Linked DNA regions of Rhodopseudomonas sp. BAL398. The protein of the gene in region 1 interacts with the protein of each later gene in a pairwise test. Links are inferred from orthologs where the notes say so. Each region holds a gene or a part of one and is shown on either strand. Other genes may lie near its edges.

The links.
Region 2: the proteins of RBJ75_RS05230 (region 1) and RBJ75_RS04725 interact in binary tests that used the Escherichia coli proteins (3 or more experiments, as listed by UniProt). The link is inferred for Rhodopseudomonas sp. BAL398 from one-to-one orthologs.
Region 3: the proteins of RBJ75_RS05230 (region 1) and RBJ75_RS22405 interact in binary tests that used the Escherichia coli proteins (3 or more experiments, as listed by UniProt). The link is inferred for Rhodopseudomonas sp. BAL398 from one-to-one orthologs.

The regions. Positions count from the first base shown.
Region 1 is NZ_CP133111.1:1,115,802-1,121,877, forward strand. What follows is about bases 1-2,675. They hold RBJ75_RS05230 (P-II family nitrogen regulator), read right to left. Parts: upstream 1,670-2,675; coding sequence 1,331-1,669; downstream 1-1,330. Other genes in these bases: glnA (type I glutamate--ammonia ligase), read right to left, coding at 1-1,231; RBJ75_RS05235 (bifunctional ADP-dependent NAD(P)H-hydrate dehydratase/NAD(P)H-hydrate epimerase), read left to right, coding at 2,091-2,675. In the rest of the region: more of RBJ75_RS05235, read left to right, coding at 2,676-3,590; RBJ75_RS05240 (multicopper oxidase family protein), read right to left, coding at 3,609-4,916; tig (trigger factor), read left to right, coding at 5,305-6,076. UniProt on the Escherichia coli protein: P-II indirectly controls the transcription of the glutamine synthetase gene (glnA). P-II prevents NR-II-catalyzed conversion of NR-I to NR-I-phosphate, the transcriptional activator of GlnA. When P-II is uridylylated to P-II-UMP, these events are reversed.
Region 2 is NZ_CP133111.1:1,004,618-1,011,185, forward strand. The notes cover bases 784-3,783. They hold RBJ75_RS04725 (two-component system sensor histidine kinase NtrB), read left to right. Parts: upstream 784-1,695; coding sequence 1,696-2,871; downstream 2,872-3,783. Other genes in these bases: dusB (tRNA dihydrouridine synthase DusB), read left to right, coding at 784-1,699; ntrC (nitrogen regulation protein NR(I)), read left to right, coding at 2,881-3,783. Outside these bases: RBJ75_RS04715 (bifunctional 2-C-methyl-D-erythritol 4-phosphate cytidylyltransferase/2-C-methyl-D-erythritol 2,4-cyclodiphosphate synthase), read right to left, coding at 1-432; more of dusB, read left to right, coding at 638-783; more of ntrC, read left to right, coding at 3,784-4,323; RBJ75_RS04735 (sensor histidine kinase NtrY-like), read left to right, coding at 4,488-6,568.
Region 3 is NZ_CP133111.1:4,754,320-4,761,263, forward strand. Bases 2,786-6,161 are described here. They hold RBJ75_RS22405 ([protein-PII] uridylyltransferase), read right to left. Parts: upstream 5,782-6,161; coding sequence 2,986-5,781; downstream 2,786-2,985. Other genes in these bases: RBJ75_RS22400 (S41 family peptidase), read right to left, coding at 2,786-2,808; RBJ75_RS22410 (OsmC family protein), read left to right, coding at 6,079-6,161. Also shown: RBJ75_RS22395 (ATP-binding protein), read left to right, coding at 1-1,328; more of RBJ75_RS22400, read right to left, coding at 1,435-2,785; more of RBJ75_RS22410, read left to right, coding at 6,162-6,588; bifunctional glutamate N-acetyltransferase/amino-acid acetyltransferase ArgJ, read left to right, coding at 6,692-6,944.

The DNA.
Region 1 (6,076 bases):
CCGTCGGGATCGACTTCAGTTCTTCCTTCGGCAGGTCGTAGAGGTCCTTGTCCATCGCCGGACCCGGATCGATCTTGTTCTTGATGCCGTCGAGGCCGGCCATCAACATCGCCGCGAAGGCGAGGTAGGGGTTGGCCATCGGGTCCGGGAAGCGGACTTCGACGCGCTTGGCCTTCGGTGAGGTGGTGTAGGGAATCCGGCACGAGGCCGAACGGTTGCGCGCCGAATAGGCGAGCAGCACCGGCGCCTCATAGCCCGGGACCAGACGCTTGTAGGAATTGGTCGACGGGTTGGTGAAGGCGTTGATGGACTTGGCGTGGGTGATGATGCCGCCGATGTAATGCAGGCAGGTCTCCGACAGGTCGGCATATTTGTTGCCGGCGAACACCGGCTTGCCGTCCTTCCAGATCGACTGGTGCACATGCATGCCAGAGCCGTTGTCGCCATAGACCGGCTTCGGCATGAAGGTGGCGGTCTTGCCGTAGATATGCGCGACCTGATGGATGCAATATTTGTAGATCTGCAGCTGGTCGGCCATGTGGGTCAGGGTGTCGAACTTCATGCCGAGCTCGTGCTGGGCGGAAGCGACTTCGTGGTGATGCTTCTCGACCTTGACGCCCATCTTGGCCATCGCGCCGAGCATTTCTGAGCGCATGTCCTGCACCGAATCCTGCGGCGGGACCGGGAAATAGCCGGCCTTGGTGCGAATCCGGTGGCCGAGATTGCCGCCCTCATATTCGGTGTCGGAATTGGTCGGCAGCTCGGAGGAGTCGAGCTTGAAACCGGTGTTGTAGGGCGTGGTCTGGTAGCGCACGTCGTCGAACACGAAGAATTCGGCTTCCGGGCCGACCATCACGGTGTCGCCGATCCCCATCGACTTCACCATGGCCTCGGCCTTCTTGGCGATGCCACGCGGGTCGCGGTTATAGGGCTCGCCGGTCGAGGGCTCGAGAATGTCGCAGGTGATGACCATGGTGGTCTCGGCGAAGAACGGGTCGATCGTCGCGGTCGACGGGTCGAGCATCAACATCATGTCGGACTCGTTGATCGCCTTCCAGCCGGCGATCGAGGAGCCGTCGAACATGGTGCCTTCGGCGAAAATGTCCTCGTCGATCATCGAAACGTCGAAGGTGACATGCTGCCACTTGCCGCGCGGATCGGTGAAACGCAGATCGACGTATTTCACGTCGTTGTCCTTGATTGATTTCAGGACTTCTTTTGCGGTCGTCATGAATTACCCCTTGTGTCTACGGTCGGTGTCGGTAGTCGCGGTGAAACGGCAGCCGCGAGCGGCCGCCGTGTAAGGTCCGGATGGTGATAGGCTGTTGGGTTAGATGGCGTCCAGTCCGGATTCGCCCGTCCGGATGCGGATCGCCTCTTCGATGTTGGATACGAAGATCTTGCCGTCGCCAATCCGGCCGGTCTGGGCGGCGCGGCGGATCGCATCGATGGCTTTTTCGACCAGATCGTCGGAGATCACGATCTCGATTTTGACCTTCGGCAGGAAGTCCACGATATATTCTGCGCCCCGATACAATTCGGCATGGCCCTTCTGCCGGCCGAAGCCCTTGGCCTCGGTGACGGTGATGCCCTGAAGTCCCACCTCCTGAAGCGCCTCTTTCACCTCGTCCAGCTTGAACGGCTTGATTACGGCTTCGATCTTTTTCACTTCCACTCTCCCGGACCTTCCAACATTCTAGGTCACCATGCTTATTATTACAGATCGCGCGGCGTTGCGCGTTTGATCGATAACTCCGCTGGCCGGTTGGGTGAGCAGCGCCGCCCGCCTGTGGAAAAATGCTTTCCGCAAACGAAGCCGGTCGCGCGCCGCCCCTGCAAAAGCAGGCGGACGCGAGGGATCGAAACATGACTTCCGTAAAAGCAGGGTCCATGCCAAGTTCGCGAGGCGGCTGATTTGGGAGCAATATCAGATTATTAAGGACCCTGCTGCGTAGACTTTCGTGACCATGGCGGATGGGTCTGATTAAAAAGAAGGCGACACGACTAATTAATGTGCATGTAGCAAACTAATTTAGATTCAGCATGCTTATCTGTGCCTCACGATAAGGCGAGCGAACTGGGAATTGGGCATGGAACTACTTACCCCGACGGAAATGGACCGCGCCGACCTGCTCACGATCTCCGGTGGCTCATCCGGATTCGCCTTGATGCTGACGGCTGGGCGGCATGTGGCACGGGCCGCGGTCGATCTCGTCGAGGCCGGGCCGATCCTGGTGGTGGCCGGGCCCGGCAATAATGGTGGCGACGGTCTGATCGCCGCCACCGAATTGGTGGCGATGGGCCGTAATGTGACGGTGATGCTGCTGGGCCAGCGCGAGGCGCTGAAGGGCGACGCGGCGCTGGCGGCGCGGGAATGGAAGGGCCCGCTATTGCCGTTCTTGCCGCAATCGATCGGGTCGCCGAGCCTGATCATCGACGCGCTGTTCGGCTCCGGCCTCAACCGTCCGGTCAAGGACGAGGCGCTGACGATGATCGAGGCGATCAATGCCAGCGGCATCGCGGTATTGAGCGTCGATCTGCCGAGCGGCATCAGCGGCGCCACTGGCGCGGTGCTGGGCGCGGCACTGCGCGCCCGCGAGACGGTAACGTTCTTCCGCCGCAAGCCGGGCCATATGCTGCTGCCCGGCCGGCTGCATTGCGGCCGGTTGCGCGTGGTCGATATCGGGATCGACCCCAGCGTGCTGGACGAGATCCGGCCGATGGCCTTCGTCAATGATCCCGATCTGTGGCGCGGATCGTTTTCGGTGCCGCGGATCGACGGCCATAAATACAGTCGGGGTCATGCGGTGGTGATCTCCGGCGGACCGGTGCAGACCGGCGCGGCGCGGCTGGCCGCGCGTGGCGCGCTGCGGGCAGGGGCCGGGCTGGTTACCGTGGCGTCGCCCGGCGACGCGATGACGGTGAATGCCGCCGCCCTGACGGCGATCATGCTGCGCCAGATCGATGCGCCGGAGCAGTTCGCCGAGCTTTTGACCGATCGCCGCTTCAATGCCTGCGTGATCGGCCCGGGCGCCGGCGTCGGCGAGCGGACCCGCGCGCTGGTGCTGGCGGCGTTGGCGGCCAACACCGCAGCGGTGCTCGACGCCGATGCGTTGACCAGCTTCGCGGGCGCGCCGGAGGAATTGTTCGAAATCATCAAATCCGGTGCCAGCCCGCAGGTCGTCCTGACCCCGCACGAGGGCGAATTTCCACGCCTTTTCAGCGATATGAGCAACAAGAACCCACTTCGATCAAAACTTGAAAGAGTTCGATTAGCGGCGGAGCGCTCCGGGGCCGTGGTGCTGCTCAAGGGACCCGATACGGTGGTGGCGGCGCCGGACGGTCGCGCGGCGATCGCCGCCAATGCGCCGCCATGGCTGGCCACCGCGGGCGCCGGCGACGTGCTGTCCGGCATCATCGCCGGACAGTTGGCGCAACGCGTGCCGGCCTTCGAGGCTGCCTGCATCGGCGTCTGGATGCATGGCGAGGCCGCGTGCGAGGCCGGGCCGGGCCTGATCGCCGAGGACCTGCCCGAGGTGCTGCCGGCGGTGTTCCGGCGGATCTATGATGATCTCGGCGTCGAATATTAGCGCATCCGAGCGAAGGCGTCAGATGACAGCGTAGCTGCGCAGCAGCAGCGGCGCTGCCCAGTCGGCCGCCATCGTCTCCATCAGCCAGGAGCCGGCGAATTCGGCGACGAAGGCGACGCGCTGGGCCTGGCCCGCATCGATCGCCAGCGTATCCAGCCAGAACGGCTTCCAGCCATCGTCGAGCCGGTCGAGCAGGCGGAAATGGTGGCCATGCAGATGGAAGATCGCCGGGATCGCGCCGCGATTGCTCAGCGCCAGCACTACGGCACGGCCGCGCCGGGCCTCGAAGGCAGGCGTGGCGGTCCGGGCGAACTCCGCCGGCCGGGTCCAGCCCTGCACGGCGCCGAGAGTCATATCGACGCGCAAGGCGCTTTTGAGGTCGATCCGGGCCGGCAGGTCGTTGTCGGGCAGCGCCGTCGCCGCCGGAAGCGGGGCCGTGCGCAGCGCTGGTCCCTCGGCATGAATCAAGCGGGCGATCGGACGAGCGCGCTGGCCGTCATGCAGGATGATCTGACTGGTGCCAGCGACCTTGGGCGTGTCGACAAAGGCGTCGATCCTGGTCCCCGGCGCCAGCACCAGCGTGCCATTGCGGGCCAGAAACGGTTCCGAGGGCTGGCCGTCAATGGCCATGACCCAGACCGCGTGATCCGCGAGTTTGATTGCAATCACATTGCGTTGGCAGCCATTGATCCAGCGGAGTCTGATCCTCTGATGCGGCCGCGTGGCAAGGTCGAGTCTGGGCTCGCCGTTAATGGTGTAGACCGGCTCGGCGTCGCCGGGCGCGGTTCCGGGCACAAGGGCTGCGCCATCGGCCCGCACCCGCCAGTCCTCGATCACCATCACCTCGTCGCGGTCGACCGCGACTGCTTCGCTCTCCTCAACGATCAGCGCCTGCGCCGGTAGCGGCGTCCTGTCCGTCAAAAGCCGGATATCGAACATCACTGTCCCGGCATGACGCAGCGGCATCGTGAACTCGTCCCGGCCGCCGGGCGGCACCGCGGGCCGTGCGGTCAACGGTTCGGCTGATGCGACACCATCGACGCCGTGCCAGTTCAGCAGCACCGGCTGGGCCAGATGGTTTTCGAATCGCACGGCGATCTCGTCACCACGCCGGAACCGCAGCTTGAGCGGTTCGCTGCGCTGCAACGACGCGATTCGCGACTCCGGTGCGCCGGCGCGCAACGCGGCGCTGCCCGGCCTGGCCTGCAGGATGAGGGGTTGCGGTCCGGGCGCGGTGGCGCCGGCCGGTAGCGCGCCGGCAATGCCGAGGCCTCCAAGTCCCGCCAGCAGGCCACGCCGGGTGATCGTTGCGCCGAATTCTGTCATACTGGATGCGGATCATTTTCGCGCCGCGCTGTCCAGTATCTGGCGGATCGGCGGGCAGGGGCTTGTGCGGGGATTTTTTTGATGCGAAGCGTCGCACGCATGTTATAAGCCCGCCGCCCGCGACATCGCGGTCGGACATGATGCTCCTCGCGGGCGTGGCGGAATTGGTAGACGCAGCGGCTTTAGGTGCCGCCGACGAAAGTTGTGGGGGTTCGAGTCCCTCCGCCCGCACCAAACGCCGATCGCGTTTGCGCATGACGAATTTCCGGAGGACATATTCCGCAAGGGTATCGGTCCGCCGAGCCACAGGTGCAGGCGCAAGCCGCGCATCGATTAGATTTACAAAGCCGGTCACCGAACCGGACCAAGCGGGAAGAAGATGGACACCATGCAGGTCAAGGAAACCGTCGCGGACGGATTGAAGCGCGAATTCCAGATCAGTGTCCCGGCTGCGGACATCGAGGCCAAGGTCGATGCGCAGCTGGTCGACATGAAGGACAAGGTGAAGCTGAACGGCTTTCGCCCGGGCAAGGTGCCGGTCGGCCATCTGAAGCGGCTCTACGGCCGTTCGGTCGCGGCCGAGACCATCGACAAGCTGATCCGCGAGACCAATGATTCGATCTTCACCGAGCGCGGCTTCCGTCTGGCGACCGAGCCGAAGATCACCATGCCGACCGAGCAAAAAGAGGTCGAGGATCTGTTGGCCGGCAAGTCCGACCTCAATTACACCGTCGCCATCGAAGTGGTGCCGGCGATCGAACTGGCCGATTTCAAGAGTTTCTCGGTCGAAAAGCCGATCGTCGAAGTGAGCGACGCCGACGTCGACGAGGCGATCAAGCGCATTGCCGAGCAGAATCGCGCGTTCGCCGCCAAGGGCGAGGGCGCCAAGGCCGAAACCGGCGATCGCGTCACGGTGTCGTTCACCGGCACCATCGACGGCACGCCATTTGACGGCGGCACCGGCGAGGGCATCCAGGTTCTGATCGGTTCCGGAACCTTCATCCCGGGCTTCGAAGAGCAGCTGATCGGCATGGCCGAGGGCGAGACCCGCACCCTCAAAGTGTCGTTCCCGAAGAATTACGCCAGCGAGAAGCTGGCCGGCCAGCCGGCCGAGTTCGCCACCACCGCGACCCTGGTCGAAGCGCCGCAGCCGGTCACGA
Region 2 (6,568 bases), 110 kb from region 1 along the record:
GACTTGTTTGATAGTATCGGTGACGGGGATGACCGGCAGCGCCGCGCCGGTCCGGCCGACGGCCGCGATGGCGCGCGAGATCAGCGCCGGCGTCACGAAGGCGCGCGCCGCGTCATGGATCAGCACGATGTCGGGTGCGAGGCCGGCCAGCGCTTCGAGGCCGGCGCGCACCGACGCCTGGCGGGTCGCGCCGCCGCTGACGCAGGGGTGGTAGCTCAGCCCGTTCACAGCTGCATCGAACAAAGCGGTATCGTCCGGATTGGTCACCGGCTGCACCGCAAAGATCTCCGGGTGCTGACAAAATGGCTCCATCGCCCGCGCAATCACCGCGCGGCCGGCCAGCGTACGGTATTGTTTGGGGCCGCCCGAGCCGGCGCGAAGGCCGCGACCGGCGGCGACGATAATAACGGCGGTGCGTTGAGATTTCGACATCGCGCTCAGCAAATACCTGCGGTGAAAGGGAAAAATTCGGCGTTGCGAAGCACAGCCCTTACCACGCCGACGCCACTATTCATCATGATTCCATGCGTTTGAGGAGGCTTTGCGCATTGCTGCAATGCACTTGCAAGTCCCGTAGAACTGGCTAAACTGTAGGCAACGACACGTGATGCCCAACAAATGAGCCGGTGCCGTCTCGATGATGCGGTGGCTAGAGAATGAGCAGACCTTGACCGGCCCCAACCTATCAGGTTCCACGCCTTTGCGAATTGGCAATATTGAGGTGGCCAATCGGGTCATCCTGGCGCCGATGTCCGGGATCACCGATGCGCCGTTCCGACGCCAGGTCGCGGCGCTTGGCGCCGGCCTTGTGGTGTCCGAAATGACCGCCAGCGAGGATCTGGCGCGCGGCCGCGCGATGTCGATCCGGCGTTGCGACGTCGGCGGCAGCGGCGCCCATGTGGTGCAACTGGCCGGCTGCAAGCCGCGCTGGATGGCCGAAGGCGCGCGGATCGCGGAGGCGGGGGGCGCCGATATTATCGACATCAATATGGGCTGCCCGGCGCGGCATGTGACCGGCGGGGCCTCCGGCTCGGCGCTGATGCGCGATCTCGATCACGCGCTGAAACTGATCGAGGCGACGATCGCAGCGGTCAAGGTGCCGGTGACCTTGAAGATGCGGCTGGGCTGGGACGATCAATCGATCAACGCGCCCGAATTGGCGCGGCGCGCCGAGGCCGCGGGCGTGCAACTGATTACCGTCCACGGTCGCACCAGATGCCAGTTCTACAAGGGCGAGGCCGATTGGCGCGCCATTCGCGCGGTGAAACAGGCGATTACCATTCCGCTGGTGGTCAATGGCGACATCACCTCGTTCGACAGAGCGATGACGGCGCTGCAGCGATCGGGCGCCGACGCGGTGATGATCGGTCGCGGCGCCCAGGGCCAGCCCTGGCTGCCCGGCCAGATCGGCCGCCAGTTCGAGACCGGGCTCGCCGAGCCGGCGCCGGCGCTGGCCGATCAGCTCAACTATCTGCGGATTCTCTATGACGATATCCTCAGCCTTTACGGGATGCAGATCGGGCTTCGCCACGCCCGCAAACATCTCGGCTGGGCGCTCGAGGTGGCCGCTGCCGGCCACGCGCCGCAAGCGGCATTGAAGAGCTGGCGCGCCCGAATCCTGACCGCGGAAGATCCGGCTGCCGTGCAGCATTCGCTCGGCGAGGCCTATGACGATTTCGCCTGGAGTGCCGCCGCATGAACGCCGTCGCAGAACCACGCCGCACCCCGCCGACCGACAGCGACGCCATTCTCAACGCGCTGCCGAACCCGGTGTTGCTGATCGCGCCCGACGGCAAGATCATCGACGCCAACATGGCCGCAGAATCCTTCTTCGAGATTTCGACCCAGTTCCTGCGCCGGCAGTCCTTGACCGAATTGGTGCCGTTCGGCAGTCCGCTGCTGGCGCTGATCGATCAGGTCCTGCTCAGCAATTCGCCGGTCAATGAATATAAGGTCGATCTCGGCACGCCGCGGATTGGCGGCGACCGCCAGGTCGATCTGCACGTCGCGCCGATGCCGGAGCGGCCCGGCCACATCGTGGTGATGCTGCAGGAGCGCACCATCGCCGACAAGATGGACCGGCAGCTGACCCACCGCAGCGCCGCGCGCTCGGTGATCGCGCTGGCGGCGATGCTGGCGCATGAGATCAAGAATCCATTGTCGGGCATTCGTGGCGCGGCGCAGCTGTTGGAGCAGGCCGCCTCATCCGAGGACCGGATGCTGACCAGACTGATCTGCGACGAGGCCGACCGCATCGTCACTTTGGTCGATCGCATGGAAGTGTTCGGCGACGATCGGCCGGTGGCGCGCGGCCCGGTCAACATTCATTCGGTGCTGGATCACGTCAAGCGGCTGGCGCAGTCCGGCTTTGCCCGCAATATCAAGTTCATCGAGGATTACGATCCGTCACTGCCGCCGGTGCTGGCCAATCAGGATCAATTGATTCAGGTCTTCCTCAATCTGGTGAAGAACGCCGCCGAGGCCGTGGTCGATCTGGGCAGCGACGCCGAGATCCATCTGACCACCGCGTTCCGGCCGGGCGTGCGGCTGTCGGTGCCCGGCAAGAAGACGCGGGTGTCGTTGCCGCTGGAGTTTTGCGTCAAGGACAACGGTCCCGGCGTGCCCGAAGACCTGCTGCCGAATCTGTTCGATCCCTTCGTCACCACCAAGCCGTCGGGCTCGGGGCTTGGTTTGGCGCTGGTGGCCAAGATCGTCGGCGACCATGGCGGAATCATCGAATGCGAATCGCAGCCGCGCAAGACCACGTTCCGCGTGCTGCTGCCGATGTTCAATATCGAGAAGCCCTACATTAAGAGCAACGGCGAGGACGTGCCGGCGACGTCGCCCGATGCCTCACAGACTGCAAGATGAGGACTGACAATGCCCGCAGGTAGCATCCTAGTCGCCGACGACGACACCGCGATACGCACCGTGCTCAACCAGGCGCTGTCGCGCGCCGGATATGAGGTGCGGCTGACAGGAAACGCCGCGACGCTGTGGCGCTGGGTCAGCCAGGGCGAGGGCGATCTGGTGATCACCGACGTGGTGATGCCGGACGAGAACGCCTTCGACCTGCTGCCGCGGATCAAGAAATTGCGGCCGAACCTGCCGGTCATCGTGATGAGCGCGCAGAATACCTTCATGACGGCGATCCGCGCCTCGGAGAAGGGCGCCTATGAATATCTGCCCAAGCCCTTCGATCTCAAGGAGCTGATCGCGATCGTCGGCCGCGCGCTGGCCGAGCCGAAGGACCGCGCCGCCAGCTACGCCGACGACCCAGAATTCGATTCGATTCCGCTGGTCGGCCGCTCGCCGGCGATGCAGGAAATCTATCGGGTGCTGGCGCGGCTGATGCAGACCGACCTGACGGTGATGATTTCCGGCGAATCCGGCACCGGCAAGGAATTGGTGGCGCGCGCGCTGCATGATTATGGCAAGCGTCGCAATGGCCCGTTCGTCGCCGTCAACATGGCGGCGATTCCGCGCGACCTGATCGAGTCCGAGTTGTTCGGCCATGAGCGCGGCGCCTTCACCGGCGCCAATACCCGCGCCTCCGGGCGGTTCGAGCAGGCCGAGGGCGGCACGCTGTTTCTCGACGAAATCGGCGACATGCCGATGGAGGCGCAGACCCGGCTGCTGCGGGTGCTGCAGCAGGGCGAATACACCACGGTCGGCGGCCGCACCCCGATCAAGACCGACGTCCGGATCGTGGCGGCGAGCAACAAGGATTTGCGCATCCTGATCCAGCAGGGCCTGTTCCGCGAGGATCTGTTCTTCCGGCTCAACGTGGTGCCGCTGCGGCTGCCGCCCTTGCGCGAGCACATCGAGGATCTGCCCGATTTGGTCCGGCATTTCTTCGCGCTGGCCGAGAAGGACGGATTGCCGGCCAAGAAACTCGACGCCGCGGCGCTGGAGCGGCTGAAGCAGCATCGCTGGCCCGGCAATGTGCGCGAGCTGGAGAACCTCGCCCGGCGGTTGGCCGCGCTTTATCCACAGGACATCATCACCGGCTCAGTGATCGATGGTGAGCTGGCGCCGCCCGCGGTGGTGTCCAGCGGCAGCGCCCAGCACGGCGTCGACAATCTCGGCGGCGCGGTCGAGATGTACCTGTCCTCGCACTTCTCCGGCTTTCCCAACGGCGTGCCGCCACCGGGGCTCTATCATCGGATCTTGCGTGAAATCGAGGTGCCGCTGCTGACCGCGGCGCTGGCGGCGACCCGCGGCAACCAGATTCGCGCGGCGGATCTGCTGGGGCTCAATCGAAACACGCTGCGAAAGAAGATTCGCGACCTCGACATTCAGGTCTATCGGACCGGCGGTTGAATCCGGCCGCCGGCGCGCAATGGCGAATTTGCCTGGAATGCTCGTAAGTTTCCGGGGAGACCGCGCCGTCGAATAGTCGTAATTTGGCAACATTGTTGTAGGAATGCATCAGTCGACGCCAGAGTCCGGCGTTCGTCCCGCGTTCACGCTCACCTATTGCCAGAATGACCAGCGCAGATCCGTCGACCGAGCCTTTTGAACCGTCGATTGCCGAGCCACGCGCGGGGCGGCTGCGCCGGCTGATCGTGCCCCTTGCCGTGGCGCTGGCGCTGATCTCGGCAACTCTGACCTTCGTGGTGCTGACCGGTCTGACCTGGATCGCGCCGACGCGGGACGTCGTGGTGACCTTCCTGCTGATCAACGCCGCCACCGTGCTTCTGCTGGTGGTGATCATCGTTCGTGAAGTCTGGAAGGTGGTGCAGGCCCGCCGCCGCGGTCGCGCCGCCGCGCGGCTGCACGTCCAGGTGGTGAGCCTATTCTCGGTGATCGCAGTGCTGCCGGCCGTTCTGGTGTCGATCGTCGCCAATGTCACCATCGACCGCGGGCTGGATCGGTTGTTCTCGGGGCCGACGAGGGCGGTGATCCAGAATTCGCTGATCGTCGCCAATGCCTATCTGCACGAACACGCCCAGATGATTCGCGGCGACATCCTGGGCATGGCCAACGACATTTCCAATGCGAGACCGCTCTACGATCAGGACCGCCGCTCATTTCGCGAATTGCTGACCGCCAGTGCGGCGGCGCGCAATCTTCCCGGCGCCATGCTGATCGACAAGGACCGCCATATCCTGGAATCCGCGCAGACCGGCATTCAGCGCGACTTCGACGTGCCGGCGGCCGAATTCCTGAAAAACGTCAATGCGAAGGAGCCGCAGATCGCGGTCTTCATCGAGGCCAATTACGTCGCCGCGGTGATCCGGCTGCGCGGCTTCGATGACACCTTCCTCTACGTCGCCCGGCTGCTCGATCCGCATGTGGTCTCGCAACTGCGCCAGACCCAGGCCAGCGTCGCCGAATATGCCAAGATCGAGTCGAGCCGGCTCGGCTTTCAGGTGACGCTGGCGTTGCTGTTCACGGTGATCGCGCTCACGGTGCTGATGTCGGCGGTGCTGATCGGATTGAATTTCGCCAATTGGCTGGTGGCGCCGATCCGGCGCCTGATGGGCGCCGCCAATCTGGTCTCCACCGGCGATCTGCACGTCCAGGTGCCGGTGTTCAAGTCGGAGGGCGATCTCGCCCATCTCGGCGAGACCTTCAACAAGATGACCCAGGAATTGCGCAGCCAGCGCGACGAGCTGGTCAGCGCCAGCGACCTGATCGACAGCCGCCGTCGCTTCATCGAAGCGGTGCTGTCGTCGGCCTCGGCCGGCATCATCGGCGTCGACGGCTCCGGCAGCATCGGCATTCTCAACCGGTCTGCCGAAAAGCTGATCGGTCATTCGGAATCCGAGACGCTCGGCCATCCTTTGTCGGAGGTGCTACCTGAACTCGACGAGATGATGAAGTCGGCGCGCGAGGGCTCGCAGCGGCTGGTGCAGGGCCAGATCGCCATCACCCGCGACGGCCATGAGCGCAATCTGTCGGTGCGGGTCAGCGCCGAGCAGACCAGCCATTCGCGCGACAGCTACATCATCACGCTGGACGACATCACCGAATTGGTGTCGGCGCAGCGCACCTCGGCCTGGGCCGACGTGGCGCGGCGGATCGCACACGAGATCAAGAATCCGCTGACCCCGATCCAGCTTTCGGCGGAGCGGATCAAGCGCAAATTCGGCAAGGTCATCACCGAAGACAAAGCCATTTTCGAGCAGTGCACCGACACCATCGTCCGCCAGGTCGACGACATCCGGCGCATGGTCGACGAATTCTCGCGCTTTGCCCGGATGCCGAAGCCGGTGATCGAGGGCGAGGACGTCGCCGACACGGTACGGCAGGTCGTGTTCCTGATGCGGGTCGGCCATCCCGAGATCGAGATCGAGGCCGAGATCAGGGACGAACCGATGCGGGCGCGGTTCGACCGCCGGCTGATTTCGCAGGCGCTCACCAACATCATCAAGAACGCCACCGAGGCGATCGACGTGGTGCCGCCCGAGCAGCTCGGCAAGGGCCGCATCGACGTGATCGCCGCCCGCGATGGTGAGGACATTGTCATCGACGTGATCGACAACGGCATCGGCCTGCCCAAGGTCAGCCGGGCGCGGTTGCTCGAGCCCTATGTGACGACGCGGGAGAAGGGCACCGGGCT
Region 3 (6,944 bases), 3.6 Mb from region 1 along the record:
GGGCCCGTCGCGGCGAGAGCTTTGACAATGTCGAATTGGGAATCAGGCATGCCGACGAGGTGCTGGTCCAGCTCGTCGCCAGTTGCCGGCCGATCGAGAACCCCGACGGGACGTTCGGCGGCTCGGTGATCGTCTACCGCGACGTCACCGCGCTCAGGGAGGCCGAGCGGCAGCTTCGCCAGTCGCAGAAGATGCAGGTGATCGGCCAGCTTACCGGCGGCGTCGCCCACGATCTGAACAACATCCTCACCGTGGTCACCGGCGGCATCGAAATGCTGGCCGAAGGCGTGGCCGGCAAGCCCGCGCTCGAGGAGGTCGCCGCGATCGTCGATCAGGCGATCGGGCGCGCCAGCGACCTCACCAACGGGCTGTTGTCGTTCTCCCGCAAACAGCCGCTGAAGCCGCGCAGCATCGACGTCAACGCGCTGATCGCCGACACCGCGAAACTGCTGCGCGCCACCTTGGGCGAGCAGATCGAAATCGACATCAACCCGGCGCCGGAACTGCGGCTGGCGCTCGCCGACCCCTCGCAACTCGGCAGCGCCCTGATCAATTTGGCGATCAACGCCCGCGACGCGATGCGCGATGGCGGCAAGCTGCTGCTGGAAACCGGCAATGTCGACCTCGACCAGTCCTATGCGGACCACCACGACGAGGTTTCCGCCGGGCGCTACGTGATGCTGGCGGTGAGCGATAGCGGCACCGGCATTCCGGCGGCGATCCGCGACCGGGTGTTCGAGCCATTCTTCACCACCAAGCCGATCGGCGAAGGCACCGGGCTCGGGCTCAGCATGGTGTACGGTTTCATCAAGCAGTCCGGCGGCCATATCGAGGTCTACAGCGAGGAAGGCCACGGCACCACAATCCGGATTTATTTGCCCTGCGCCTCCGCGCAAGATCCGAAACTCGAGGGACCCGCGCCGGCCTTGGCGCGCGGCGGAAAAGAGACGCTGCTGGTGGTGGAGGATGATGTCCTGGTGCGCAACTACGTCATGGCCCATCTGGCGGCGCTCGGCTATACGGCCAATTCGGCCGCGACGGCGGCCGAAGCGCTGTCGATGGTCGATGGCGGTCTCGAATTCGACCTGTTGTTTACCGACGTGATCCTGTCGGGCGGCATCAATGGCCGACAGCTCGCCGACACGCTTTGCAAGGATCGGCCGAGGCTCAAGGTGCTGTTCACCTCCGGCTATACCGAGAATGCGATCGTGCATCACGGCCGGCTCGACGCCGGCGTGCACCTGCTGGCGAAACCCTATCGCCGCGCGCAGCTGGCCCAGATGCTGCGGCTGGTGCTCGACGGCAAGCTCGAGGAGCCGGTGAAATAGCGCGGGGCGGTCGCCGCCGGCATCCGTTCGTCATCGAAGCGCGGTGCGGTCGAGGTCCGAACTCAGGACCGCGACCGCTCAGACCGTCGTCACCCCCGTGCCGCCATCAATTCGGCTTGGCTGGCGTAGCGGGCGCCTTGTTCAGATAGGCGAGCGCCGCCTTCAGCTGGGCGTCATCGGGCTTGCCAATCAGGTTGGTCTTGATCGGCGCCGAAAAGGCGGCCTTGTTGAGCTGCTTGGCCGGCTGGTCGGCCGACGCCGGCGCTTGTGTGCCGGATTCGCTGCCCGGCTTGCCGAGTTGTCCGGGATTGGCCAAAGCGCCGTGCAGCGCGCTTTCGCGGATCAGGGCGCCGCCGCTGATCTGCTGATCCTTCAGGGCCTCCTCGACGATGTCGGGCGCGATGCCGTCGTCCTGGATCGAGCGGCCCGACGGCGTATAGTACAGCGCCGTGGTAAGCCGCACCGCGCCGTGGCCCTTGAGCGGGATCACCGTCTGCACCGAGCCCTTGCCGAAACTCTGGGTTCCCATCACCGTGGCCCGGTGACGATCCTGCAGGGCACCGGCGACGATCTCGGAGGCCGATGCCGATGCGCCGTTGATCAGGACCACGACCGGAACGCCGGGCAGCATGTCACCCTTGGCCGGCGCCTTGAAGACGTGTTCGTCATCCGCCTGTCGTCCGTGGATGCTGACCACCGGGCCGCCATCGAGCAGATCGCTGGAGACCGCGATGGCCGCGTTCAACAACCCGCCCGGATCGTTGCGCAGGTCGATCACCAGTCCCTTCACACCACCCTTGTCGCCTGCCTTGGCTTCTTCCTTCAGTTTGGTGATGGCGGTCTTGAACCCTTCGGCGGTATCGCCGCCGAACTGGCTGATGCGGATATAGCCGACGCCGTTCGGCTCGAGCTGCGACTTGACCGAGGCGACGCGGATGATTTCGCGCGTGAGCGTGACGTCGAACGGCTCCTGCTTGCCGCGCAGGATGGTGATCGTCACTTTGGTTCCGGGCTCGCCGCGCAGCAACTCGACGACTTTGCGCAGGTTCATGCCCTGGGTGCTGGCATCGCCCGCCTTGATGATAGCGTCGCCGGGTTCAAGCCCGGCCCGCGCCGCCGGGGTGCCGTCGATCGGCGAGACGATGGTGGGAATTCCGCCCTGCGCGGAGATCTGCATGCCGAGCCCGCCGAACTGGCCGGACATGTCGGTCTCCATCATCTTGAATTCGTTCTCGTCCATGTAGTCGGAATGCGGATCGAGCCGGTTGAGCATGCCCTTGAGGGCGTCCTTGGTGAGTTCGTCCGAACTCACCGGGTGCACATAGGCGCGATGGACGAGCTGGATGACGCCGGCGATCAGGTCGAGGTCCGGCCCCGCATTATTGTCGCGCGGCGACATCGCCACGACCGAGAGCACGGGGACCGCGATGAGGCCGATGACGGCGACGGTGCGAATGATGAGCGGGCGGGCTTTGATCATGGTCTGAACTCACGTGAGAGTGATTGGCGGAAATATGGGTCGCCTCGACGGTCAGAACCGCCAGACGTCGTGTTAGGTTCCTGTCTATCGAGACGCCAGTCGGCCACAACAGCGGCAATTGCCCCGGCGCCCGGGCGGATGGGTGCGCCGTCAACTCGATCCGGTCGTGGCGCTCCCTTACGCCGCGGTGTTCTCTTCGGCGTCGCCATTGGCCAGCAGGTGCACCAGCGCGCGCTTGATCGCGGCCTGGCGGGTCGGCGCGGTGATCTGCGCGCCGAGCAGGTCGGTGACGTAGAACACGTCGCGAGCCCGCTCGCCGAAGGTGGCGACATGCGCCGAGGCGATATTGAGATTGAGCTTCGAGATCGCGGTGGTCAGCTGGTAGAGCAGGCCGGTGCGGTCCAGCCCGGTGACCTCGATCACGGTGTAGCGGTCCGACCACTGATTGTTGATGATCACCTCGGGTTCGACCACGAAGGGCTTCAGCTTGCCGCGTTTGGCGGCGCGGCGCGCCACCACCTCGGGCAGCCGCAATTTGCCTTCCAGCAGGTCCTCGATGGTCTCGCCGATCCGGGTGGCGCGGCGCCCCTCATCCTCGTCGCGGTCATATTCGCGGGTGATCGCCACGGTGTCGAGCGCGCGGCCGTCGGTGGTGGTGTAAATCTGGGCGTCGACGATGTTGGCGCCGGCGGAGGCGCAGGCGCCGGCGATGATCGACAGCAGCCAAGGATGGTCAACCGCGAGAATCGTCAGTTCGGTGACGCCGCGGGCCTCGTCGAAGCCGACATTGATCGCGAGCTTGTGACCGGCCTGTTCGGAGGCGCGCAGGAATTTGGCGTGGCGGATCTTGCGGGCCAGCTCGACCTTGAGCCAATAGGCCGAATAATGCCGCGCCACATAGGCGTCGAGTTCGGCCTCCGGCCATTCGCGGAAGGCGGCGCGGAATTCGGCCTGCGCCGAGCTGATCCGCTGCGCGCGGTTGACCTCGGAGAAACCGCCGGTCAGCGCCGGCTCGGTTTCGTAATACAGCGTGCGCAACAGCTGCGCCTTCCAGCCGTTCCACACCCCGGGGCCGACGCCGCGAATGTCGGCGGTGGTCAGGATGGTCAACAGCTTCATCTGCTCGACCGATTCCACCACCGCGGCGAAATTCTCGATGGTCTTGCGGTCCGACAGGTCGCGCGACTGCGCCACCGACGACATCACCAGGTGCTTGTCGATCAGCCAGGCGATCAGTTCGGTATCGGCGGCGTTGAAGCCCAGTCGCGGGCACAGCCGCCGCGCCACCTTGGCGCCGGCGATCGAGTGATCTTCCGGCTGCCCCTTGGCGATGTCGTGCAACAGCACCGCGACATAGATCACCCGGCGATGCTCGGGGCGGATCTTGCGCATCAGATCGGAGGCGACGATGAATTCGTCATTGCCGCCGCGTTCGATCTCCTGGAGGTTGCCGACGCAGCGCAGCAGGTGCTCGTCGACGGTGTAGTGATGATACATGTTGAACTGCATCATCGAGACGATGCGGCCGAAGGCGCGGATGAAATGGCCGAGCACGCCGGTCTCGTTCATGCGCCGTAGCACCACCTCGGCGTTGTCGGAGGTCAGGATCTCGATAAACAGCCGGTTGGCTTCCGGATTGTCGCGCAGCTGGGCGTTGATCAGCCGCAACGACCGCGTCACCGCGCGCATCGCGTCGGGGTGAAATGCCAGATCGTTCTTCTGGGCGAGCCGGAATAGCCGGATCAGATTGACCGGATCGTGTTTGAACACGTCCGGCGCGGCCAGATTGATGCGGTTGTTGTCGATGACGAAGTCGTCGCTGTCCGGGACTCGTCGCCCCGGCGTGCTGGGTAGCAGCCGCGCCATCATCCGGGTCAGCGCGGGCGCCGGCTTGGCTTGCTGATCCTCCAGCTTGGCGCACAGGATCGCCGTGAGGTCGCCGACATCCTTGGCGATCAGGAAGTAATGCTTCATGAAGCGCTCGACGTCCTGCATCCCGGGATGCGAGGTGTAGCCGAGCCGGACCGCGATCTCGCGCTGCAGGTCGAACGACAGCCGCTCCTCGGGGCGGCCGGCGACGAAGTGAAGGTTGCAGCGCACCGACCAGAGGAAATCGGAGCAGCGCCGGAACGTGCGGTATTCATGTGCGTCGAACACGCCGCGCTTGACCAGTTCGGCGATCTCGCGGACCTGGTAGACGTATTTGGCAATCCAGAACAGCGTGTGCAGATCGCGCAGCCCGCCCTTGCCGTCCTTGACATTGGGCTCGACCAGATAGCGCGATTGCCCGGCGCGGCGGTGGCGCTCCTCGCGCTCGGCGAGCTTGGCGGTGACGAATTCGGCCGCGGTGCCCTCGACCACTTCCTTGTCGAAGCGGTCCACCAGTTCCTGGTACAACGCCTTGTCGCCGGTCAGGAATCTGGTTTCGAGGATGGCGGTGCGGATCGTCATGTCGCCACGGGCCTGGCGGATCGATTCGTCGACCGAGCGGGTGGCGTGTCCGACCTTGAGGCCGATGTCCCACAGGCAATACAGGATCACCTCGGCGATCTGCTCGCCCCAGGCGGTCTGCTTGTAGGGCAGGATGAACAGCAGATCGATGTCGGATTCCGGCGCCATCAGGCCGCGGCCATAGCCTCCGGTGGCGACCACCGCCATGCGTTCGGCGCTGGAGGGGGTCGGCGACGGATAAAGATGGCGGTTGGCCGCCGCAAACAGCATGCGGATGATCTCGTCCTGGACGAAGCACAGCCGCTCGGCGCAGCGGCGCCCGTGCCGATCGCTCAGCAGCAGCGCCTGGGCGGCGTCGCGTGCCTTCGCCAACTCGGCCTTCATCAGCTGGGCGAGGGCGGAGCGGAACAGGTCCTCGTGCCCGGCATGTTGGACGGCCAGCGCGTCGATCTCGCCGGTGATCCGGGAGGTCTCGAAGCGATCGTCGACAGTTGGGCGGGCAGGGTTCACGATTGTATCCATCAACTATCCGGATATCGGACGGCGCCCGCGCTGTCACGGACCATTATCGGCAGGGGATTGCGAGGGTGACTCAATGCCGAATTTACCGTTACCTCATTTTGACCGCGTTGTGGCCGGCTTGGGGAGACCTGGCCTGCCTCACGTAAGTGAGGTTAAGCTCTTGAAAATGTTTTGTTTTGCTGAGAATGGCAGGCCGTGGCAAGGCCGCCGCACGACCCCACATAACGGCGGCGCGGTCGGTTGGTAACATCCATGCTGTCCGCTCCGTAGACACGCTAGCAAAACCGGGAGAGCCTCATGGATGCAGCCACGCTTCGCGCAACCCAAGCCCCGATCAAGGAGCGGTTCAAATCGGACCCGCAGGCGGCCTTGATCACCTTGACCGCCAAAGGCGCGATCGACGCCGACGGTATCGCCTGCAAGCTCGAAACCGGCCGGGCGCTGGCGATGGCGGGGCTGCATCCCGCGACCGGCGGCTCCGGGCTGGAGCTGTGTTCCGGCGACATGTTGCTCGAGGCGCTGGTGGCCTGCGCCGGGGTGACGTTGAAATCGGTGGCCACCGCGATCGAGCTGCCGCTCAGCGTCGGCAATGTCATCGCCGAGGGCGATCTGGATTTCCGCGGCACCCTCGGTATCGACAAGGAGGTGCCGGTCGGCTTCGCCGAGATCCGGCTGCGTTTCGAGGTCGGTACCGACGCGCCGCAAGATCGGCTCGATCTGCTGCTGAAACTCACCGAGCGCTATTGCGTGGTGTATCAGACCATCAAGAACGGCCCGAAGCTGTCGGTGTCGATGCAGCGGGTCTAGGCGCGCGCCGGCGGGCATTCTCCACTTTTCTTCCGCGGCGCGGTGTGGGAGAGGGTGCGGGTTCTCCCGCCATCGGCGGGAGCTGGAAATCCGAAGGCCGCCAATGTCCACCGCCGTCTCCCCGCTCGCGCCCATCAATGTTCCGCAGATGCCGGCGATCGCCGGCGTCAGGCTCGCCACCGCCGCCGCCGGCATTCGCTACAAGGGCCGTACCGACGTGCTGCTGGTGGCGCTCGACCAGGGCACCACGGTCGCCGGGGTGTTCACCAAGTCGAAATGCCCGTCGGCGCCGGTCGAATGGTGTCGCGCCAAGCTGAAGGGCGGCACCGCCCGGGCGCTGGTGGTGAATTCCGGCA